Regions from separate parts of the Lelliottia nimipressuralis genome, predicted to be linked through region 3. Evidence: predicted binding sites of a transcription regulator. Region 3 holds the regulator's gene; each other region holds the start of a gene.
The links. The regulator CRP, encoded in region 3, controls carbon source genes, mostly activating them, when cyclic AMP is high. The targets are predictions, from matches to a motif close to ATGTGANNNNNNTCACAT.
Positions count from the first base shown of each region.

Region 1 (6,121 bases), 1.9 Mb from region 3:
TTATCTACAGCTTCGGTAATTTCCTGTTTACGCTGGGTATTCACCAGTCGGTAGTGAACAGCGTGATTCTGGAACCGTTCCTGTTAATCAACACCAATGAGAACATGCTGGCCTTCGCCAACGGGCAGCCGATTCCGCATATCATCAATAACATTTTTGTCCCGACGTTCGGGATGATTGGCGGGACGGGCAGCACCATCTCGCTGCTGATCGCCATCTTTATCTTCTCACGGCAAAAATCGGCCAAACAGGTGGCGCGGCTGTCGCTGGCTCCGGGGCTGTTTAACATCAACGAACCGGTGATTTTCGGCCTGCCGATTGTCTTTAATCTGCCGCTGATGATTCCGTTTGTACTGCTGCCGGCGATAGGGATTTACTTTGCCTGGCTGTGTACCACGCTCGGCCTGATGTCGCGCTGTGTAGTCATGATCCCCTGGACCACGCCGCCCATACTCAGCGCCTGGCTGGCGACGGCGGGGGACTGGCGGGCGGTGGTGGTTCAGTTGGCAATCATTGTATTTGGTGTATTCTTCTACCTGCCTTTCCTCAAGATTGCTGAGAGGGTGGCATTGAAAAACAGTGCGATAGCGGATTAATCATAAGGAAAAGGCGATGGCGGCGAAGTACATCACCATAGCGCGGGAAATTAAGAAACGCATTATTAGCCAGCAGTATGCCGCCAATGAACCGCTGCCGGACCAGTTTGCGCTGGCGGCGGAGTTCAGCACCAGCCGGATGACCATTCAGCAGGCGATGCGCCAGCTGATTGTGGAAGGGCTGGTCTATACGCGACAGGGGCAGGGGACGTTCATTCGTAAAAACTTCCTGCAGCTTTCCCAGTGGGATCTCTCCGGCAGCGACTATTTCGGCGCCACCAAAACCTGGGAACATCTGGGCACGGTGAGCAGCAAAGTGGTCCATTTCGAACTGCGCTTTCCGAACGAGAAAGAGCAGTCCTCCCTGATGATAAACGCCGATACGCCGATCTATGATTTTATTCGCCTGCGCAGCCTCAACGGTGAGCCGATGTCGCTCGATTCCACCGTCATGCCGCTGAATCTGGTGCCGGGGCTGAATAAAACCCATCTTGAAAGCTCGGTGTTCCAGTACGTGCAGGAGACGCTGGGGCTGAAAATTATGGGGTCATATCGGGTGGTGCGGGCGCTAAAACCGAACGCGCTGGATATGCAGCATCTGATCTGCGAGCAAACCGACCCGGTGCTGGAGGTGGAGCAGGTGATCTATCTGGAGGATGGCACGCCGCTGGAATACGCCCATTGCCACTATCGATACGATCACGGTGGAATCGTCATCGTGAATAACGGGTAATAAAAAAGCGGGCTAAGCAGCCCGCTTTTTTTGTTTGAAGCTGAGTCAATCAGTTCAGACGTACCGGCATACCGGAACGGTTCTGTACCGCCTGATCCACAACGGTGGATTCAACGTCGGCCTGGCTGGTGACAGCCTGCACGTTGCTCTTCAGGGTAATCGGCACGATCTCGTTGTTGTTAATCTGATCTTCGCTGGTAGACAGCGGGTTGTGCACTTCGATATAGCGGCTGCCATCTGGCTCAGAGGTCGCTTTTACCGGTTCATTGATGAACTGAACGCGGGTACCGACCGGCACATTCTCGAACAGGAACTTGATATCGTCGTTACGCAGACGCACACAGCCGTGGCTCACGCGCAGGCCGATACCGAAGTTGGCGTTGGTGCCGTGGATCGCATACAGACGACCAATGTACAGCGCGTACAGACCCATCGGGTTGTCCGGGCCGGCAGGAACAACGGCTGGCAGCGGCTCACCGGCAGCGATGTACTCGGCGTGCATCTTGGCGGTTGGCGTCCAGGTCGGGCCTGCTTTCTTACGTTCTACTTTGGTGGTCCAGTTCAGCGGGGTGTCTTTGCCCAGCTGACCGATACCAATCGGCAGAACGATCACGGTATTGGTGCCTTTCGGGTAGTAATACAGACGCATTTCAGCGCTGTTGATCACGATACCTTCGTGGACGGTGTCCGGCAGGATCAGCTGCTGAGGAATGTTCAGCACGGTACCGGCTTTCGGCAGATACGGGTCAACGCCCGGGTTTGCTTCGAGCATGTTGGACAGGCCCAGCTGGTATTCAGCGGCGTAATATTCCAGCGGCTGGGAGTTGCCTTCCGGAACAATAACCACCTGGTTTTGACCCACCAGACGGCTACCGTCTGTCGGCAGCGGATAAGTCACCGCAGAAGCGGTATTGCAAAAACCTACTACGGCTAACGCCGCCGCAAAAAGCGTTGATAATTTCATATTCATGTTATGCGAGGTATCTTTGCCACTCTGGCGATTAGTTGATGAGTCTGAATCATTGATGGGAGCGCATTATATGTGCATTCCCTCGCGCATGGAATTCAGATGTGTACGAAATCACATTTTTTTCGATTTTGTTAAAGTTTAGTGGTTGGTTGCAACACGGGATTTCAATTCGGAATTGTGGCATAATGCCGTGTTTATCACACTTTTTCGCAGGAATCTCCCCGTGTTAGTTACCAGCAACGTCACTATGCAGTTTGGCAGTAAGCCGCTGTTCGAAAACATTTCCGTCAAATTTGGCGGCGGCAACCGTTACGGCCTGATTGGTGCCAACGGTAGCGGAAAATCCACCTACATGAAAATCCTCGGCGGCGATTTAGAGCCGACGCTCGGCAACGTGTCGCTCGATCCGAACGAGCGTATCGGTAAGCTGCGTCAGGACCAGTTCGCCTTCGAAGAGTTTACTGTGCTCGACACCGTGATCATGGGACACGGGGAACTGTGGGAAGTGAAGCAAGAGCGCGACCGCATCTACGGTCTGGCTGAAATGAGCGAAGAAGACGGCTATAAAGTGGCCGATCTCGAAGTGCTTTACGGCGAAATGGACGGTTACTCTGCCGAATCCCGTGCCGGTGAGCTGCTGCTCGGCGTCGGTATTCCGGTTGAGCAACACTACGGCCTGATGAGCGAAGTCGCACCGGGCTGGAAACTGCGTGTGCTTCTGGCGCAGGCGCTGTTCTCAAACCCGGACATTCTGCTGCTCGATGAACCGACGAACAACCTGGACATCGACACCATCCGCTGGCTGGAGCAGACGCTGAACGACCGCGACAGCACCATGATCATCATCTCGCACGACCGTCACTTCCTGAACATGGTCTGCACCCACATGGCCGATCTGGACTACGGCGAGCTGCGCGTTTATCCGGGCAACTACGACGAGTACATGACGGCTGCCACCCAGGCGCGTGAGCGTCTGCTGTCTGACAACGCCAAGAAAAAAGCGCAGATTGCTGACCTGCAATCCTTCGTCAGCCGCTTCAGTGCTAACGCCTCTAAATCCCGTCAGGCGACGTCTCGTGCGCGTCAGATTGATAAAATTAAGCTGGACGAAGTGAAAGCCTCCAGCCGTCAGAACCCGTTCATTCGCTTCGAGCAGGACAAGAAACTGTTCCGTAACGCGCTGGAAGTGGAAGCGCTGGCGAAAGGGTTTGATAACGGTCCACTGTTCAAAAACTTCAATCTGCTGCTGGAAGTGGGCGAGAAGATTGCGGTACTGGGCGCGAACGGCGTGGGTAAATCAACCCTGCTGAAAACCCTGGTGGGTGAACTGGCACCGGACAACGGTACCGTGAAATGGTCTGAAAACGCCCAGCTCGGTTACTACGCGCAGGACCACGAATTTGAATTCGAAAACGATCTGACGGTCTTCGACTGGATGAGCCAGTGGAAGCAGGAAGGCGACGACGAGCAGGCCGTGCGCGGCATTCTGGGCCGTCTGCTTTTCAGCCAGGACGACATCAAAAAGCCTGCCAAAGTGCTCTCCGGTGGTGAAAAAGGGCGCATGCTGTTCGGTAAGCTGATGATGGAAAAACCTAATATCCTGATAATGGACGAACCGACTAACCACCTGGACATGGAATCTATCGAATCCCTGAACATGGCGCTGGAAATGTATCAGGGCACCCTGATCTTCGTCTCCCACGACCGTGAGTTCGTAAGCTCCCTGGCGACCCGCGTGATTGAAATCACACCGGAACGCATCGTGGACTTCACCGGTAATTATGAAGATTACTTGCGCAGCAAAGGCATCGAAGGCTAATTTCCCGTCGTCTTTCACGCTGCAGATGCGTTGGCTTCACCTGTTCACCCCGGTCACTTACTTATGTAAGCTCCCGGGGATTCACCGGTTTGCCGCCTTCCTGCAGCGCGAAATACTTAGGAAAAGGCGCCATGCCTTTATCCCCTCTCCCAGTGGGAGAGGGTTAGGGTGAGGGCATCAGGCCGCACTACACCACCCACTCACCTCCTTCAACCCCGTTCACCCGCAGCGTACGTTTTTCCCCTGCAGGCAGCGACACCTTCAGCGCGTTCCACGCCGGACGATAATCGCCGCGTGCTGCGACCTTCAGATTGATTGTGGTGCCATCGCACACCATCTCCCACTCCAGCCACAGCGCATTTCCTTTCTGATAGCCCCAGCTCTCGCCATCGTCCTCAAACAGCTGGCCCGACGTTGTGCCCACGCCCTTCACAGGAAACAGTTTCAGCTCGCGGGTATCATCTTTCCCGGCGCTCACATGGGTAATGCGTTCGCTGAGCGGCAGACCGGCCCCTGCGCGTACCAGCAGCGGCAGTTTTTCCAGCGGTGCATCGCGGACGATCCACTGGCCGCCGGAGAACCACTCATGGGTGTAAAAATCGTACCAGCCTGTTTCGTTGTCCGGCAGCCAGAGGCGGCGCTCGCGCTGGCCTTGTTCAACGACGCTGGCAACCAGCAGATCGCGCCCGAGCAGGAAATCGTCACACTCTTCGAATGTCTGGGCATCATGCTCGTGATCGAGGAAAGTCGGACGCAGCATCGGCTCGTCATCAGCATGGGCCTGCCACAGCAGAGTATAAAGATACGGCAGCAGACGATAGCGCAGCTCAATTGCGCCGCGGATCGCAGGCGTTACGCCCGGATACATCCACGGCTCATTCACCGTGTGATCGTCATTCCACGAGTGAATGGTGAAGCGCGGGTGCATTACGCCGTTCTGAACCCAGCGCACAAACAGCTCCGCGTCCGGCTTATCGCCGGAGAAACCGCCGACATCGTGGCCGACGTTGAACAGCCCGGAGAGGCTCATCCCCAGCCCCATGCGGGTGTTATAGCGCAGGGTGTCCCAGTTGGTACGGTTATCGCCGCTCCAGGTCTGGACGTAGCGCTGCATCCCGGCGCAGCCTGAGCGGGAGATCAGGTACGGACGTTTATCCGGCGCAAAGCGCTGCTGGGCTTCCATCGAGGCGCGCATCATCAGCAGCGGCATCACCGGGCGAATATGCTTGATAGCAATCTCCTGGCCAAAACCGTGGCAGCGCGCCTCGCCGTCCCAGACTTCAAACTCGTTGTTGTCGTTCCAGGTGGAGTCGATACCCATTTCCAGCAGCTGCGTGGTCACGCCTTCCTGCCACCATTTGATGGTCTGCGGATGGGTGAAATCGAGGTGAGAACCCTCGTCATCCCAGAAGCTTGAACGTTCCGGTGCATCGGTTTCTGAATCACGGATAAACAACCCGCGCTCCGCCACTTCGTTATAGCGCGGGTGGTCCTGAAGCAGGCACGGTTTGATGTTTGCCGCGAGTTTCAGCCCCGCGTCGTGGAATGCCTGGCTCATCACCTTCGGCTGCGGCACTTTGTCATAGTTCCAGTTGAAGACGTAGCGCTTGCCGTTGATGGAGGTATAGCCGGACGAAAGCTGGAACGAATCGCACGGAATCGCATGCTCCTCACACAGACGAATAAAGTTCATCAGCTGGTTTTGCGCGTCCGGTGCGTCGGTGTAGTGCATGGTCGAACCGCTGTAGCCGAGGCTCCATTTCGGGCCGAACAGCGTTTTCCCGGTCAGCCGGACAAAGGCTTTGGTGACGTCCAGTACGCGTTTACCGGTGAAGATGTAGTAATCGATATCGCCCGCTTCCGCCTGCCAGCGGCGATATGCCGTGTGGTAGTTGTCGATTTCGTTACCTAGATCCAGCCAGCAACTGCTCAGGTTGTCGTAAAACAGACCGTAGCTCACGTTGTCGCGGCGGGTGATAGTGAACGGAATATGCTTGTACAGC
Region 1 is NZ_CP167172.1:1,483,724-1,489,844, forward strand. Features, by position in the region: gene ACB496_RS06895 (PTS sugar transporter subunit IIC) at 1-596, shown strand, start outside; gene ACB496_RS06900 (GntR family transcriptional regulator) at 613-1,329, shown strand; gene ldtB (L,D-transpeptidase) at 1,379-2,299, opposite strand; gene ACB496_RS06910 (ABC-F family ATPase) at 2,523-4,118, shown strand; gene ACB496_RS06915 (TIM-barrel domain-containing protein) at 4,306-6,121, opposite strand, start outside.
Region 1: the regulator CRP is predicted to act here: its motif matches at 2,399-2,416, upstream of ldtB (L,D-transpeptidase).

Region 2 (6,121 bases), 1.3 Mb from region 3:
GTTGGCACCGGGGCCACCAGCAGCTCTTCAATGTTACGCTGGAACTTCGCGCTGAAAAACGACGACGCTACGTTGGCATAGGCGTTGGTGATCACCGCCATCATGATCAGGCCCGGCACGATAAACTGCATATAGGTAAAGCCATGCATTTCACCAATACGGGAGCCAATCAGATTCCCGAAGATGATGAAATAGAGCGTCATGGTGATCACCGGCGGCACCAGGGTTTGCACCCAAATGCGCATAAAGCGGTTAATCTCTTTGGCCCAGATACTTTTTAGCGCCACCCAGTAAAGATGCATCATGCCTGCTCTCCTTGTTTATCCTGGACCAGCGAGACAAACAGTTCTTCCAGTCGGTTAGCTTTGTTACGCATACTTAATACCTGAATGCCCTGCGCGCTCAGCTGCGCAAAGACGCTGTTAATGCCCTGCTCGCGTAGGACTTCCACTTCCAGCGTCGACGTGTCCACCAGACGGTACTGATAGCCCTCCAGCTTCGGCAGCGGGCTTTTGGCCGCCAGATCGAGGATAAAGGTTTCGGACTTCAGCTTGGACAGCAGATTCTTCATCGAGGTGTTTTCCACCAGCTCGCCGCGCTGAATGATGCCGATATTGCGGCACAGCATTTCAGCTTCTTCGAGGTAGTGGGTGGTCAGAATGATGGTGGTGCCTTTGTCGTTCAAATCCTTCAGGAAACCCCACATCGAGCGGCGCAGTTCGATATCCACACCCGCCGTTGGCTCATCAAGGATCAGCAGTTTTGGCTCGTGCATCAGGGCGCGGGCGATCATCAGACGGCGCTTCATCCCGCCGGAGAGCATGCGCGCACGTTCGCCGCGTTTTTCCCACAGATCGAGCTGTTTGAGGTACTTTTCGCTGCGCTCGATGGCGTCCTGACGTTCTACGCCGTAGTAACCCGCCTGATTCACCACAATTTGCTGCACGGTTTCAAACGGGTTGAAGTTAAATTCCTGCGGCACCAACCCCAGCTGACGTTTGGCGTTGACCACATCTTTTTCGAGATCATAGCCAAACACCGCGACGCTGCCCGAAGACTTGTTCACCAGCGAACTGATGATGCCGATGGTCGTGGATTTCCCCGCGCCATTCGGCCCCAGCAGGGCGTAGAAATCCCCCGCTTCGACCTGCAAATCAATTCCGCGCAGCGCCTGAACGCCGCCCGGATAGACTTTTTTAAGCTGCTTAAGCTCAAGTGCGATAGTCATGAATTAAACTTACCTATAGTTCTGACACACGTTGTGTGGTTTCAATAAAAGTCGAGTTACCCTATATTAGCGCAACGCTATTACTCGGTTACAGGTCGTTAACCTCTATGAATGACATAGATACACTCATCAGCAACAATGCACTATGGTCAAAAATGCTGGTAGAAGAGGACCCGGGATTTTTTGAGAAGCTGGCGAAGGCGCAGAATCCACGTTTTTTATGGATTGGATGCTCTGACAGCCGCGTCCCGGCGGAACGCCTGACAGGCCTTGATTCGGGTGAACTGTTCGTTCACCGTAACGTCGCAAACCTGGTCATTCACACCGATCTCAATTGCCTTTCCGTCGTGCAGTACGCGGTTGATGTGCTGGAAGTTGAGCACATTATTATCTGCGGCCATTACGGCTGCGGTGGTGTGCAGGCGGCGGTCGAAAACCCGGAGTTGGGGCTGATCGACAACTGGCTGCTGCATATTCGCGATATCTGGTTCAAACATAGCTCACTGCTGGGCGAAATGCCGCAGGAGCGTCGCCTCGACACCCTGTGCGAGCTTAACGTGATGGAGCAGGTCTATAACCTTGGCCACTCCACCATCATGCAGTCAGCATGGAAGCGCGGGCAGAAAGTCTCCGTTCACGGCTGGGCGTACGGTATCCATGATGGATTGCTGCGCAATCTGGAAGTGACCGCCACCAACCGCGAAACCCTGGAGCAGCGCTACCGTTCCGGGATTGCCAACCTGAAGCTCAAGCACGTTAACCACAAATAACCTGCAAAAAAGCCGGGCGGCGGCTTCGCCTTACCCGGCCTTAAGATGTGCCGTTCACGCTTTCCAGGCCCGGAAAGCACAGTGCTTCCGGGCTAGACCACTGAGATTACTCGTCCAGCAGTACCACTTTCCCGACATACGGCAGATGGCGATAACGCTGTGCGTAATCGATGCCGTAACCCACCACGAACTCATCCGGAATCGAGAAACCAACAAATTCAACCGGGACATCAACTTCACGGCGAGTCGGTTTATCCAGCAGGGTGCAGATCGCCAGGGATTTCGGGCCGCGCAGGCTCAGGATCTCGCGCACTTTAGAGAGCGTGTTACCGGAGTCGATAATATCCTCTACGATTAACACATCCTTGCCGCGAATATCTTCATCCAGATCTTTCAGGATTTTCACGTCACGGGTGGTCGACATACCGCTGCCGTAGCTGGACGCGGTCATGAAATCCACTTCATGGGACACCCGAACTTCACGGCACAGGTCTGCCATGAACATGAATGAGCCGCGCAGCAGACCCACCAGCACCATATCGCTGCCGCTGTCCTGATAACGTTCGGTGATTTGACGACCCAGTTCGGCGATACGCGCTTTGATCTCCGCTTCCGGGATCATCACTTCAACACTATGTTTCATATTACTAACCGTATGATTTAAAACCAATCTATCACTGCGGATGCAGATACGTCCGGCAATGATTCACAAGTACGGCAGTATACCAGCAAATGGATTCGCCTGGCGCATGAGTTACAAAAAGCTCATTTTGTGATTCCGATCACACTTGTTAATACCTATAATTAATTGCTATCAAATAATTAACAAACTACAGAGTACTTTTCTATGGCTGAAATAAAATCTCAACAGCCGCGTCTACTGGTAACGTTAACAGCCGCTTTTGCCGCATTCTGCGCGCTGTATCTGTTAATCGGTGGCGTATGGCTGGTCGCGCTTGGCGGCTCCTGGTACTACCCGATTGCGGGCCTGGTTATGATTGCTGTGACCGTCCTGCTTTTGCGGCGTAAACGTTCCGCGCTGTGGCTTTACGCAGCACTTCTGCTCGCAACGATGATCTGGGGTGTCTGGGAGGTCGGCTTCGATTTCTGGGCGCTCACGCCGCGTAGCGACATTCTTGTCTTCTTTGGTATCTGGCTGATCTTGCCCTTCGTCTGGCGTCGCCTGCTGGTGCCGTCCAGCGGTGCGGTTGCGGCACTGGTCGTGGCGTTGCTCATCACCGGTGGCATTCTGACCTGGGCCGGATTTAACGATCCGCAGGAAGTGAAAGGTACTCTGAGTGCCGATTCCACGCCTGCCGCCGCCATTTCTCAGGTGGCTGACGGCGACTGGCCAGCGTATGGGCGCAATCAGGAAGGACAACGTTACTCGCCGCTGAAGCAAATCAACGCCGATAACGTGAAAAACCTGAAAGAAGCCTGGACGTTCCGTACCGGCGATCTGAAGCAGCCGAACGATCCGGGTGAGCTGACCAACGAAGTCACCCCGATCAAAGTGGGCGACATGCTGTACCTGTGTACCGCTCACCAGCGTCTGTTCGCGCTGGATGCGTCGACCGGTAAGGAAAAATGGCACTTTGATCCGCAGCTGAACACCAACACCTCCTTCCAGCACGTGACCTGTCGTGGCGTCTCTTACCACGAAGCGCGCGCGGACAACGCCAGCCCGGACGTGGTGGCTGACTGTCCTCGCCGTATCATGCTGCCGGTGAACGATGGCCGTCTGTTTGCGATCAACGCCGAAACCGGCAAGCTGTGCGAAACCTTTGCCAACAAAGGTATCCTCAACCTGCAGACCAACATGCCGGATACCACGCCGGGCCTGTATGAGCCGACGTCACCGCCGATCATCACCGATAAAACCATCGTCATTGCCGGTTCTGTCACGGATAACTTCTCTACCCGTGAAACCTCGGGTGTGATTCGTGGTTTCGACGTGAACACCGGCAAACTGCTGTGGGCCTTCGATCCGGGCGCGAAAGATCCTAACGCCATCCCGTCGGATGAACACACCTTCACCTTTAACTCACCGAACTCCTGGGCACCGGCAGCGTATGACGCGAAGCTGGATCTGGTCTATCTGCCGATGGGCGTGACCACGCCGGATATCTGGGGCGGGAACCGCACGCCAGAGCAGGAGCGTTACGCCAGTGCCATCGTGGCGCTGAACGCAACGACCGGGAAACTGGCCTGGAGCTATCAAACCGTTCACCACGATCTGTGGGATATGGATATGCCGTCCCAGCCAACGCTGGCCGACATTACCGTCAACGGAAAAACTGTTCCGGTCATCTACGCGCCAGCGAAAACCGGCAACATCTTCGTGCTCGACCGTTCTAACGGCAAACTGGTGGTTCCGGCTCCGGAAAAACCGGTACCGCAGGGCGCAGCGAAAGGCGACTACGTTTCGAAAACGCAGCCGTTCTCTGACCTGAGCTTCCGTCCGAAGAAAGATCTGACCGGTGCGGACATGTGGGGCGCCACGATGTTCGATCAGCTGGTGTGCCGCGTGATGTTCCATCAGCTGCGCTATGAAGGCATCTTCACCCCGCCGTCTGAGCAGGGCACGCTGGTCTTCCCGGGTAACCTGGGGATGTTTGAATGGGGCGGCATCTCGGTCGATCCAAACCGTCAGGTGGCGATTGCCAACCCGATGGCACTGCCGTTTGTCTCGAAGCTGATCCCACGCGGTCCTGGTAACCCGATGGAGCAGCCGAAAGATGCGAAAGGCAGCGGCACTGAAGCCGGTATTCAGCCGCAGTACGGCGTGCCGTATGGCGTTACGCTGAACCCGTTCCTCTCTCCGTTTGGCCTGCCGTGTAAACAGCCTGCCTGGGGTTATATCTCCGCGCTGGATCTGAAAACGAACCAGGTGGTATGGAAAAAACGTATTGGTACGCCACAGGACAGCATGCCGTTCCCGATGCCGGTTCCTGTTCCGTTCAATATGGGTATGCCGATGCTCGGCGGCCCGATCTCTACTGCCGGAAACGTCCTGTTCATCGCGGCAACCGCAGATAACTACCTGCGCGCCTACAACATGACTAACGGTGAGAAACTGTGGCAAGGCCGTCTGCCGGCCGGTGGACAGGCCACACCGATGACCTACGAAGCGAATGGCAAGCAGTACGTTGTCATCTCCGCGGGCGGTCACGGGTCATTTGGCACGAAGATGGGCGACTATATCGTCGCGTATGCGTTGCCGGATGATGTGAAGTAGATGTGAGTGAAATGCAAAACGGCAACCTTGGGGTTGCCGTTTTTAGAACTCTGGCCGGGTAAGGCGAAACGCCGCCCGGCTTTTTTACACCGTAAACCCTAGCATCATCCCCGTATCTTCATGTTCCAGCAGATGGCAGTGGGCCATATAGGCAAACTCCTTCGGCGCGTCATGCTCAAACTTCACCAGCACTTCGCTTACTCCGCCCTCCACCCGCACCGTATCTTTCCAGCCCGTTCGATGTGCCGCAGGCGCTTTGCCGTTCTCGGAGATAATGCGGAACTGCGTGCCGTGAATGTGGAACGGATGCAGCATCATGTCGCCCTCGCCTGAAATCACCCAGCGTTCGTACTGGCCCTTGCTGGCCGCAAACATCGGGGTGTTCATATCAAAGGCCTGGCCGTTGATACGGTTGGCGTTATGGAAATCAAACCCTTTCCCGCCGCCGTGATTCATATGGCCCATGTTGCCCATCTTGCCGTGGTCCATATTCATATGCCCCATCGACTGGCCGTGGTGCATGCCCGCCATCGCCTGATCGCCATATTTGTTCATCAATGCCTGCATGCCCATCATGTCGAGCATGGGGTCCATCGACAGCTGGAGTTTACGCTGGGTTAATCCGTCGAGGGACGGCAGCGCAGGCATGGCCGCCAGCGTATCCGGCAGCGTACCGGACGCCGTCACCCGCAGCGGCTGAATGCGCAGCACCGGATGCGGCTTATCGAACGGCGCAACGGCCATCCCCATCTGACTCACCGGGAGCGTAATGAGGTCAAACGGTTTCCCGTCGCTGATATCCACCAGCACTTCAAAACGCTCGCCCATCAGCATCGGCAGTTCGCTGACTTTCACCGGCTCAGCCAGCAGCCCGCCGTCGCTCGC
Region 2 is NZ_CP167172.1:808,000-814,120, reverse strand. Features, by position in the region: gene ACB496_RS03790 (ABC transporter permease) at 1-305, opposite strand, end outside; gene ACB496_RS03785 (ABC transporter ATP-binding protein) at 302-1,228, opposite strand; gene can (carbonate dehydratase) at 1,336-1,998, shown strand; gene hpt (hypoxanthine phosphoribosyltransferase) at 2,105-2,641, opposite strand; gene ACB496_RS03770 (glucose/quinate/shikimate family membrane-bound PQQ-dependent dehydrogenase) at 2,846-5,236, shown strand; gene cueO (multicopper oxidase CueO) at 5,321-6,121, opposite strand, start outside.
Region 2: the regulator CRP is predicted to act here: its motif matches at 2,769-2,786, upstream of hpt (hypoxanthine phosphoribosyltransferase).

Region 3 (6,121 bases):
CCCGAGCGCACGGTGCAGTATTCGCACGCGCGTCGCGCCATAGCCATTCTGCGTGACAAACAGCACGGTCATTAAAATCCAGTAGGGCTTGGGTAAGTGCAGCGCGACGCCCATCAGGCTGGCGATGCTCAGCATCACGCTGATGCGTGCGGCATTGCGCAGGGCGGAAGATTTCAGTGATAAATAGCTTTTCAGTGCCGGTAGCAGCGGCAGACGCTTTTGTTTATCGGCCATCAGGTCGCGCGGGTAGAGCGGGCGCTGAGTGCGCAACACGCGTGCGATGCGGCTAAAGTGCCACGCGCAAAACTGCCCAACCGGATTATCCGGATGCTGACGGGCAATTTTCTCCAGCGCGCCCAGCTGTTTATCCATTGTAAAACGCGTGGGATAACGGTGGTAAAGAATATCGTCAGCCAGCACCCGCAGGCGGGCCGCGACCGTCTGGGCATTCCAGCGGATCACCGCTTCGGCGTGGCTGCGCTCCACCAGTTTTTGCACCTCCTGCGGGTGATGCAGACTGACCGAAATATGCTCCTGTAGATCAAGCCCCACCTGGAAGACGCGCAGCAGTCGCTTGTATTCATGGTTTTTATTGGCCGCCAGCATATGCAGCTGCTGATAGCACTGGCTGATTAAGTCGACCACTTTTTGCTGGCGCGTAAGCAGCGGGGGCAATGATTTTTCCGGGTCTGTGTGTTGCGTCAGCAGGGTGTATTTGGCTTCGCAATAGTCCGCGAGCTGGACGTAGAGCAGGCTCAGGGATTCGCGCAGGGGCTGCTCCCGCCACATCCAGAACCAGAACCAGTTAAACAGCCCGTACCACAGGGTACCGAACGTATAGATCAGCAGCGGCTCCCAGACGGGCATATTTCCGGCGAGGCTCAGTGTGAAAATAGCGGCTATCAGTGAGGCGGGCAGTAGGCGAGCGTGCAGCGAACTGATCTCCGCCGTGACGCCCAGCGTCATAGCCAGCACGGTCAGGATTAACGGCAGCGGGATATCACGGGCCAGCAGCAGCTGCACGGCCAGGCTACATCCGGCGAACAGGCAGCCGCCGATAATCAGGCGTTTGAAAAAGCGTTTATGCGGTGTATCGAGACCGGCAATGTTGCAGCAGGCAGGAACGAGAGAGAACAACAGCCCATGTTGCAGATGGCCCAGGATTAAACCGACAGCCACGGGAAGACATAACACCAGAGTTTGACGTAGTGCGTAGTTAACTTCGGGGTGATAAATCAGCCTGCGCCACATGATCGTCAGAGACAAAAACGGCGTGACACCTCGCGATGGCACGCCGTTCGTTCCGGAATTAACGCGTTCCGTAGACCACGATAGTTTTACCGTGAGCGGAGATCAGGTTTTGATCTTCCAGCATTTTCAGGATACGGCCAACGGTTTCACGAGAACAGCCGACGATCTGACCAATCTCCTGACGGGTAATTTTAATTTGCATACCGTCCGGGTGGGTCATGGCGTCAGGTTGTTTCGCCAGGTTCAGCAGGGTCTGCGCGATGCGGCCTGTTACGTCCAGGAAGGCGAGGTTACCCACTTTCTCGGAAGTGACCTGCAGGCGGCGAGCCATCTGCGAAGAAAGACGCATCAGGATGTCCGGGTTCACCTGGATCAGCTGGCGGAATTTCTTATAGGAGATCTCTGCAACTTCACACGCGGTTTTCGCACGCACCCAGGCGCTACGTTCCTGGCCTTCTTCAAACAGGCCCAGTTCACCGATGAAATCGCCCTGGTTCAGATAAGAAAGGATCATCTCTTTCCCTTCTTCATCTTTGATCAGCACTGCCACCGAGCCTTTGACGATGTAATACAACGTTTCCGCTTTTTCACCCTGGTGAATCAGCGTGCTCTTCGATGGGTACTTATGAATGTGGCAATGAGACAAGAACCATTCGAGAGTCGGGTCTGTTTGCGGTTTGCCAAGCACCATGCGCTGTTATCCTCTGTTATAAGCTGTCTCAGAGTCAAAATCGCATCCTGACTCTGGGGTTGCAATCGAATTCTTACCCGTACCTGGGAAGTGGCTGTCGCACTGTTCGCAGCCAGTAAAGTTTGATGTCCTCTGCATACATGTGTAACGTCAATGTATTACTGTAGCATCGAGACTGTTTTAGCATAGCTTTAGCCGCGTGTCTCCTGGTGTCTCGCTTCAGCATGATGCAGGTCGCCTTCCGTTGCGAGAATTGTAACGCACGCGTAATCTGTTCGGAAAAATGCAACTTTGGAGTTAATGAAAATGCAAGCGCGTGTGAAATGGGTTGAAGGTTTAACGTTCCTTGGCGAATCCGCTTCAGGACACCAGATTTTGATGGACGGCAACTCCGGAGATAAAGCGCCAAGCCCGATGGAAGTGGTACTGATGGCGGCGGGCGGATGCAGCGCGATTGACGTGGTTTCGATTCTGCAGAAAGGTCGTCATGACGTGACGGACTGCGAAGTGAAGCTGACCTCAGAGCGTCGCGAAGAGGCGCCACGTCTGTTTACGCACATCAACTTGCATTTTATCGTCACCGGTAAAGAGCTGAAGGATGCGGCGGTTTCCCGTGCGGTGGATCTGTCTGCGGAGAAGTACTGCTCCGTGGCGCTGATGCTGGAAAAAGCGGTGAACATTACGCATTCCTACGAAGTGATCGACGCTTAACACTACGCCCGGTAGCGCTACGCTTGCCGGGCCTGTCACCGCATGATTCAGCCGGATAGCGAAGCGCTCCCCGGCGACTGAACTCAGGCGATCTTCTTGCCTTCCATCAGCCGTTGCACCAGCGGCATCATGATCAGCTCCATCGCCAGCCCCATCTTCCCGCCCGGGACCACTAATGTATTGATATGGGAAATGAATGAGCCCTGCAGCATCGCCAGCAGCCAGGGGTAATCAATGTCTTCCAGATTGCGGAAGTGAATCACCACAAAACTCTCGTCCAGCGACGGAATTGTTTTCGCCGCAAACGGGTTAGAGGTGTCCACCGTCGGGACGCGCTGGAAGTTGATGTGGGTCCGCGAGAACTGCGGCGTCAGGAAGTTGATGTAATCTTCCATCGAGCGCACGACCGAATCCATCACCGCTTCACGCGAATGGCCGCGCTCGCTCATGTCACGGGTCAGCTTCTGAATCCACTCCAGATTGACAATCGGCACCACGCCGACCAGCAGATCCACGTGGCGTGCCACATCGTGCTGTGGAGTCACCACGCCGCCGTGCAAGCCTTCATAAAACAACACGTCCGTTGGCTCCGGCAGGGGCTGCCACGGGGTGAATGTGCCAGGAACCTGATTCCATGGCACCGCTTCATCGTAGGTGTGCAGATATTTACGCGACTGACCTTTGCCCGTGTGGCCGTAGTCCTGAAAAGTTTGTTCCAGCAGGCCAAAGTCGTTGGCGTCTGGCCCGAAATAGCTGATGTGTTTACCTAAATCCCGGGCCTTACGAATAGCCATGTCCATTTCAGGACGGGTGAAGCGATGAAAACTGTCGCCCTCAACCTCGGCAGCGCGCAGATTGAGCTGTGCGAAAATCTTGCGAAAAGCGAGGCTGGTGGTGGTGGTTCCCGCACCACTCGAACCCGTAACGGCAATAACCGGATGTCTGGCGGACATAGCAACTCCCTGACTGGAAAGATGGAACAATCAACCGCGAAACTGATTGCGCGGCATGATGTTGACGGTTTCGTGCAGTTCAGACCACACCAGCAACACCTCGCCACTCTGTAGCTGCCGTTTTACATCGGCGACCTTTTGTTCAAGCGAACGCTCATGTTCACCATAATCGGTGCCTTCGCGTAATACAAAGCTTTCAATCAGGCTATCCAGCGTTTCGGGAGCCAGATCCTGCCAGGGAATCATCATTTTACTCTCTCCAGAAATGGGGTTAACCAGTCAGGGATGCGCGATTCCAGCCACATTTTCGGGCGAAGTAACGTCCCGGTGATAAAGCCGACGTGGCCGCCGTGTTCGGTCAGCTGATACTGCACGTTTGCAGGCAGATGTTCCGGGGCCGGAATCGAGTGATGATCCATAAAGGGATCATCTTTCGCATGGATGATCAGCGTCGGTTTGGTGATCTGGTTCAGCAACGGCATCGCGCTACACTGACGATAGTAGTCGATCGCGTCGGCAAAGCCGTGGATCTTCGACGTGATCAGATCATCAAACTCGCGAAGACGGCGCATCCGCTTCAGCTGTTGCAGGCTGATGGGCAGAGTGTCCGGATAGGCCTTTAGCTTACGCGCGGCGTTAGCTTTCAGCAGGTTGAGCAGATAGCGCTGATAGACCCGCGAAAAACCCTTTTCCATATGGTAGCTGCACTGCTCAAGCATGAACGGCGCGGAGACAATCACCGCCGCATCCAGCGGAACGTTATTGCTCTCTTTTGCCAGCAGGCAGGCGAGCATATTACCGCCCAGGGAGTAGCCTACGGCAGCCGTCGGCACGGTGCCGAAGGTAGTGCTTAACCAGTGTAAAAACCAGGTACCGTCTTCGGTTTCGCCGGAGTGATAAATTCGCTCGCGGCGATTCGGCTCGCCGCTGCAGCCGCGAAAGTGCATCACGACGCCGAGCCAGCCGCGTGATTTTGCCGCGTGGATCAGCCCGTGGGCGTAGGGGCTGTGCAGGCTCCCTTCCAGCCCATGAAACACCACCAGACGCGGTTTGTGCCTGGCCTGTTCGGGATCTTCGCTCCAGGCTAAATCCACGAAATCTCCGTCCGGCAGGTCGAGGCGCTGCCAGTGCGGCGTAAACTGCAGTTTTCGGCGCAAAATCCGCGGCAGCATGGTCTGCAGATGTGGGTTCGCCACACCCCGCATGGGGACGAATGCTGCGCTCTCATCGCTTGCGATGTCGAAATCTGATGGAATAATTTGAGTCATAACGATGCAATGTTAATTCTTGTCAGTCATTTACTATACCTTCCGAATTGTACCCTGTTTATAAAAACGAAGAGCGTTTACCTCCGATTCAGCCATTTCTGCCACCTCTGGCATTTTTTCGCGCGATGCGAACTGATCTCGATCACAAATCTTTACCTCGATTATTACTCTCAGGCTAATGATTCCACACTACGCTTAATTGATGCCTTTCTCACCAGAGCGCACACTTTGTTCAGCGTTAAGCAAATCAGAATGATGTGCTGAATCAGGAGGTTAATAATGTTATCTGGGCAAACACCCGCCCGGGTCTGGAACACGCGTCGCACTGAAAAAGCGCGCCGCCTGGCTTCTGTCCCGGTGCAAGGCAAGGTTCTGCCAACCGACGATCTTGTCGCCATGCTGGAAAAACTGATTGCTCCGGGCGATAAAGTCGTCCTGGAAGGCAACAACCAAAAGCAGGCTGATTTTCTGTCCCGTTCACTGGCCGAGGTCAATCCGCAAATCGTGCATGATCTGCATATGATCATGCCAAGCGTCGGTCGCAGCGAGCATCTCGATATCTTCGAAAAGGGCATCGCCCGCAAACTCGATTTCTCCTTCTCCGGAACCCAAAGCCTGCGTATTTCGCAGCTACTGGAGGACGGCCAGCTCGAAATCGGCGCCATTCATACCTACATCGAACTCTACTCCCGCCTGTACGTCGATCTTTCACCGAACGTGGCGCTGATTGCCGGTTTTAAAGCGGACCGCAAAGGCAACCTGTATACCGGCGCAAGCACCGAAGACACGCCTGCACTGGTGGAAGCCGCCGCGTTCCACGACGGGATCGTCATCGCTCAGGTGAACGAGTTGGTGGACGACGAGTGCGATCTGCCGCGCGTCGATATTCCTGGCTCGTGGATTGATTACGTGGTCGTTGCCGACAAGCCGTTCTTCATCGAACCGCTGTTTACCCGCGACCCGCGTCTCATCAAACAAGAACACATCCTGATGGCGATGATGGCGATTAAGGGCATCTACGCGGAACACCAGGTGCAGTCTCTGAACCACGGTATTGGCTTTAACACCGCAGCGATTGAGCTGTTGCTGCCGACCTACGGCGAACAGCTCGGTCTGAAGGGCAAAATCTGTAAGCACTGGACCCTGAACCCGCACCCAACGCTGATTCCGGCGATTGAAAGCGGCTGGGTGGAGAGCGTCCACTGCTTCGGCGGTGAGCTGGGGATGGAAGAGTACATCCGTGCCCG
Region 3 is NZ_CP167172.1:4,248,474-4,254,594, reverse strand. Features, by position in the region: gene ACB496_RS20495 (YccS/YhfK family putative transporter) at 1-1,251, opposite strand, end outside; gene crp (cAMP-activated global transcriptional regulator CRP) at 1,310-1,942, opposite strand; gene ACB496_RS20485 (OsmC family protein) at 2,249-2,653, shown strand; gene ACB496_RS20480 (phosphoribulokinase) at 2,737-3,606, opposite strand; gene ACB496_RS20475 (YheU family protein) at 3,637-3,855, opposite strand; gene ACB496_RS20470 (hydrolase) at 3,852-4,874, opposite strand; gene mdcA (malonate decarboxylase subunit alpha) at 5,154-6,121, shown strand, end outside.

Region 4 (6,121 bases), 2.0 Mb from region 3:
AATGGCCCCGGCGCTGTTTATCCTGGGGGCGGCGGGCTTTACGCTCTATCCGGTAGCGATGGCCTGGGCCTGTGAAAAAGTCGAGCATCACCAGCTGGTGGCGATGAATCAGGCACTGCTTCTGAGCTATACCATCGGCAGCCTGCTGGGTCCGACATTTACGTCCATGCTGATGCAGAGCTATTCCGATAATCTGCTGTTTATCATGATCGCCAGCGTGTCGTTTATCTATCTCCTGATGTTGCTACGAAAAGCAGGGGAGCATCCGACGCCAGTGGCGCATGCCTGATACAAAAAAGCCCGGTGCACATTGCCCGGGCTTTTGTCATTCAGACTTCTTTTAGTACATCACTTTGTGACCATACTGTTCGAGAATGCCTTTGACGCGTTCCATCGTCTCTTTCTTAGGTGGTTTAACGCCGTCGAGTTTGTATTCTTCACCCATCGCCACCCACTTGTGTTTGCCCAGCTCGTGATAGGGCAGCAGCTCGATTTTCTCGACATTGCCCATGTCGCGAGTAAATTCGCCGAGGCGATGCGCGGAGTCGTCATCATCTGACCAACCCGGAACCACCACATAGCGAATCCAGGTTTTGATTCCTTTATCGGCAATGTATTTGGCAAATTCCAGAGTACGGTGGTTCGAAACCCCAACCAGATTCTGGTGGATCTCATCGTTCATCTGTTTCAGATCGAGCATCACCAGATCGGTCACTTCAAGCAGTTCATCAATCACCGGATCGTAGCGACGGACAAAACCGTTAGTGTCCAGGCAAGTGTGAATACCTTCTTTGCGGCAGGCACGGAACCAGTCGCGAACGAATTCCGCCTGCAGGATTGCTTCGCCACCTGAGGCCGTCACGCCGCCACCGGATGCATTCATAAAGTGGCGATAGGTGACCACTTCTTTCATTAGCTCTTCAACGGTGATCTCTTTGCCGCCGTGGGTGTCCCAGGTGTCGCGGTTGTGGCAGTACAGGCAGCGCATCAGGCAGCCCTGGAAGAAGGTAATAAAGCGGATGCCTGGGCCGTCGACGGTGCCACAGGATTCAAAGGAGTGAATGCGACCAATAGTTGACATTGCGGTGATATCTCCAGATTCGGTCCGTCCGGGACCTGTTTATGTGCATAGCTCATCGGCTATGTCGAGTCTGTTTTGGCTATTATCCATTAAGTATATAGATAGCGGACAAAAGAGACTGGTGTGGAGAGGGTGTTAAAAAGGCCCCACTGACGTGGAGCCTTTATTGTACGCTTTTTACTGCGTGATTTCAGTCAATTCCAGTTAGATGGATTGAGTGAAAGTACGGGTGATAACGTCCTGCTGCTGTTCTTTAGTCAGGGAGTTAAAACGTACTGCGTAGCCAGATACACGAATGGTCAACTGCGGATATTTTTCCGGGTTTTCCATCGCGTCGAGCAGCATTTCACGGTTCATTACGTTCACGTTCAAGTGCTGACCACCTTCGATGGAAGATTCGTGATGGAAGTAACCGTCCATCAGACCTGCCAGGTTGGTTTTACGCACTTCGTCGTCTTTACCCAGCGCATTTGGAACGATGGAGAAGGTATAAGAAATACCATCTTTCGCGTAAGCAAACGGCAGTTTAGCAACGGAAGTCAGAGAGGCAACTGCACCTTTCTGGTCACGACCGTGCATTGGGTTAGCACCTGGACCGAATGGAGCGCCAGCGCGACGACCGTCTGGGGTGTTACCGGTTTTCTTACCGTACACAACGTTAGAAGTGATGGTCAGAACAGACTGAGTCGGGATAGCGTTGCGGTAGGTAGTCAGTTTCTGAATTTTCTTCATGAAACGTTCAACCAGGTCAACGGCCATGTCATCGACACGAGAGTCGTTGTTACCAAACTGCGGGTATTCGCCTTCGATTTCGAAGTCAGTCGCCAGACCATCTTCGTCACGAATTGGTTTAACTTTCGCATATTTGATAGCAGACAGGGAGTCAGCTGCAACGGACAGACCTGCGATACCACATGCCATGGTGCGAACCACGTCACGGTCGTGCAGAGCCATCAGAGAAGCTTCGTAGCTGTACTTGTCGTGCATGTAGTGGATGATGTTCAGGGCGGTGACATACTGCTTAGCCAGCCAGTCCATGAAGTGATCCATACGGTCCATCACTTCGTCGAAGTTCAGAACGTCGCCTTTGATTGGTTCAGATTTAGGACCAACCTGGATTTTCAGTTTTTCATCAACGCCGCCGTTGATTGCATACAGCATGGTTTTCGCGAGGTTAGCACGAGCACCGAAGAACTGCATTTGCTTACCAACAACCATTGGGCTTACGCAGCAAGCGATAGCGTAGTCGTCGTTGTTGAAGTCAGGACGCATCAGATCATCGTTCTCGTATTGCAGAGAAGAGGTATCGATGGAGACTTTAGCAGCGAATTTCTTGAAGTTCAGAGGCAGTTTTTCTGACCACAGAACAGTGATGTTCGGTTCCGGAGACGGACCCATGGTGTACAGGGTGTTCAGGAAACGGAAGCTGTTTTTGGTTACCAGAGTACGGCCATCAACGCCCATACCACCGATAGATTCAGTTGCCCAGATTGGGTCACCGGAGAACAGCTCATCATATTCTGGGGTACGCAGGAAGCGAACCATACGCAGTTTCATGACCAGGTGGTCAATCATTTCCTGTGCGTCTTGCTCGGTGATTTTGCCTGCTTTGATGTCACGTTCGATGTAAGCATCCAGGAAGGTGGATACGCGACCGAAGGACATTGCTGCGCCGTTCTGAGACTTAACAGCAGCCAGGTAGCCGAAGTAAGTCCACTGGATAGCTTCCTGAGCGTTGGTAGCAGGACCAGAGATATCGCAGCCATATTTAGCAGCCATTTCTTTGATCTGACCCAGCGCACGGTGCTGTTCAGAGATCTCTTCACGCAGACGGATAGTTGCTTCCAGGTTTACGCCGTTTTCCAGGTCAGATTGCAGTGACAGGAACTGTGCGTATTTGTCTTTCAGCAGGAAGTCGATACCGTACAGTGCAACGCGACGGTAGTCACCGATGATACGGCCACGGCCATACGCATCTGGCAGACCAGTCAGAACACCGGATTTACGGCAGTTCAGGATGTCTTTGGTGTAAACGTCAAACACGCCCTGGTTGTGAGTTTTGCGGTAGTCGGTGAAGATTTTCTTCAGCATTGGGTCCAGCTCGCGATTGTACGCTTTGCAGGAACCTTCAACCATTTTGATGCCACCGAACGGGATAATTGCACGTTTCAGTGGTTTTTCAGTCTGCAGACCAACGATTTTCTCAAGGGCTTTGTTGATGTAGCCAGCGTCGTGAGAAGTGATGGTAGAGGCAACGGAAGTATCGAAATCAACTGGCGCGTGAGTGCGGTTTTCCAGTTTGACGCCTTCCATAACATTGTCCCACAGCTTGGTTGTTGCGTCAGTAGCACCAGCCAGGAAGGATTCGTCACCTTCATACGGGGTATAGTTTTTCTGAATGAAGTCACGTACGTTGACTTCTTTCTGCCAGTCACCTTTCGCAAAACCTTCCCAGGCTGTGGCTAACTTTTCATTAAGCTCGGACATGTGATACCTACCTTCTTAAGTGGATTTTTCTTTACTGCCTGAGAAACCATCAATGATGATTGTCGCCACGCAGGTAAATGACCCAGTATGTCAACCCAACCAGCAGACCCCCACCGATAATGTTCCCAATAGTGACAGGGATCAGGTTATCTGTGATGAAGTTCATAATAGTCAGGTGAGAGAAACTTTCCGGGGTTGAACCAACTGCAGTCCAGAACTCCGGGCTCGCAAAGTTGCGGATTACGATACCCATCGGGATCATAAACATGTTTGCGATACTGTGCTCAAAGCCGCTGGCAACGAACATCGCAACCGGCAGAACCATAATCATGGCTTTGTCCATCAGGCTGCGGCCAGAGTAGCTCATCCAGACCGCCAGGCAGACCATCAGGTTTGCGAGGATGCCGAGAGCGACGGCTTCGATAAAGGTGTGATGCATTTTGTGGTCAGCGGTTTGCAGGACGTTGAGTCCCCAGCCACCGTTGGCGGTCATATACTCGCCGGATAACCACATAAGCAGTACAAAGAGCAAACAGCCAATCAGGTTGCCAACGTAGACATTAATCCAGTTGCGCGCCAGCTGACCCCAGGTGATTCTTCCGCTCGCTTTTGCCACCACGATAAGCACCGTTGAGGTAAAGAGGTCGGCGCCGCAAATGACGCACAGAATCAAGCCCAGTGAGAAACAGATACCGCCAATCAGTTTCGCAATACCGAAAGGCATCGCAGCAGTACCGGTTGTCGCAGTGATGTAGAAGACGAAGGCGATGGAGATGAACACACCAGCGGTAATCGCCAGATAGAACGTCGTCATCGGGTGTTTCGTTGCTTTATAGACACCCGCTTCTTCGGCAACTTTGGCCATCGCAGCTGGGAGTAATAGATCAAAAGGGTTGTCAGCTTTCACACTAACTCTCTCTTTATTAAGTCGGCGACGAGATACTAACAAAGCATTATAGAAGAGAAATTGATATAGATCATATCTCGCCTGGCTTATAGGCCCGCAAAGCGCATGGTTTTGCAACAAATGCGGAGTAAGTTTTTGATTATCCGTATAAAAATAAATTTTAAAAGTTATGAAAAGAGTTGAATTATTTCCTGTAACCTCTCCCGAAGCAGTTAATTAAAATGGAGTAATTACCTTAAAAAGTAACAGTAAAGCCCAGGTAAGCATAATTATATTTACCTGTAATTAACTTTATTATTACAATCAAAATTCATTGCAAAAGAAATAAAAAAACGGGGCAATGAAATTGCCCCGTAATATAGCCCAGACGTGGAAATACGCCTACTGTCTGTAATGCTATGTGCGCTTATTTTGACCAGTAGGCCGCTTTCGCGCGCTGCAGTTTTTCGTAAGCTTTGAGCAGTGACTGATGGGCCGGGAAGGCTTTCAGATCGCTATCGACAGCCTGAAGGCCATAGAACGGCGCTTCACCGCTCAATGCGGCGCTGGCGGCTTCAACAGCGTCGGCACCGTACATACGCACGAACGCATTGAGATATTGCAGCGGCTGACGATCCTCTTCCTGAGACAGGAGCAGCAGGGTTTGCAGGCAACGATAATAGTTAGCGCGCTCCGGGCTGAAGACCGACTGGTTGTACTCAATGGTCCATTCCGTCCAGGCCAGAGCCTGATCCAGATCGCCACCGGCCAGGGCCAGCATGGATTTCAGCTCGCCCACACGCAGGGTGTACCAGCCATTGTCTTTGCCGGTTGCCAGGCCCAGCAGCTCGCGTACGCGGGTAAGATCGTCGTGGCCTTCGTCGTCAAGCTGGGCGATCAGGTTCAGATAATCCTCTTTTTCCCACTCACTACCCGGCAGAGCCAGCAGCGTTTCGCGCAGATGGCTGCCCATGCTGTTGTTGGCCAGCCACAGATCTTCTGCCGGATAGATGTCGGACATGCCTGGCACGATAATACGGCAAGCGTAGACGCTCAGATGCTCGTAATCGGCGATGTACACTTCTTTATCTTCTGCTTTGAAAATTGCCATCAGCGTGGCGAACTCTTCTTCCGTGGTGCCGGAGAAACTCCAGTCCACGAATTCATAGTCGGCGTCCTGCTTGAACATATCCCAGGAGATCAAACCGCTGGAATCGATGAAGTGCGTTTCGAGGTTGGTGTGTTCGCCCACTTCTTCGTCGTCAAACGTTGGTGGGGTGAAGACATCGAGATCTTTCAGGCTACGGCCCTGAAGCAGCTCGGTAACGGTACGTTCCAGCGCCACGCCGAAGTCAGGGTGGGCGCCAAACGACGCGAAGCAAGTGCCGTTGGCCGGGTTGAACAGCACCACGCAGATTACCGGGTATTTACCGCCCAGAGAGCCGTCGTAAGCAAAAATTGGGAAACCTTCTGCTTCCAGTTTAGCGATAGATTCCACCACGCCCGGATAGCGCGCCAGTACCTCGCTCGGGATTTCCGGCAGGCTGATGGACTCGGCGATAATACGGTTTTTGATATGACGCTCAAACACCTCGGACAGCCCCTGCACGCGGGCTTCGTTACGGGTATTACCTGCGGACATGCCGTTGGACACGTACAGGTTGCCG
Region 4 is NZ_CP167172.1:1,578,763-1,584,883, forward strand. Features, by position in the region: gene ACB496_RS07310 (MFS transporter) at 1-289, shown strand, start outside; gene pflA (pyruvate formate lyase 1-activating protein) at 341-1,081, opposite strand; gene pflB (formate C-acetyltransferase) at 1,286-3,568, opposite strand; gene focA (formate transporter FocA) at 3,618-4,475, opposite strand; gene ycaO (30S ribosomal protein S12 methylthiotransferase accessory factor YcaO) at 4,882-6,121, opposite strand, start outside.
Region 4: the regulator CRP is predicted to act here: its motif matches at 4,534-4,551, upstream of focA (formate transporter FocA).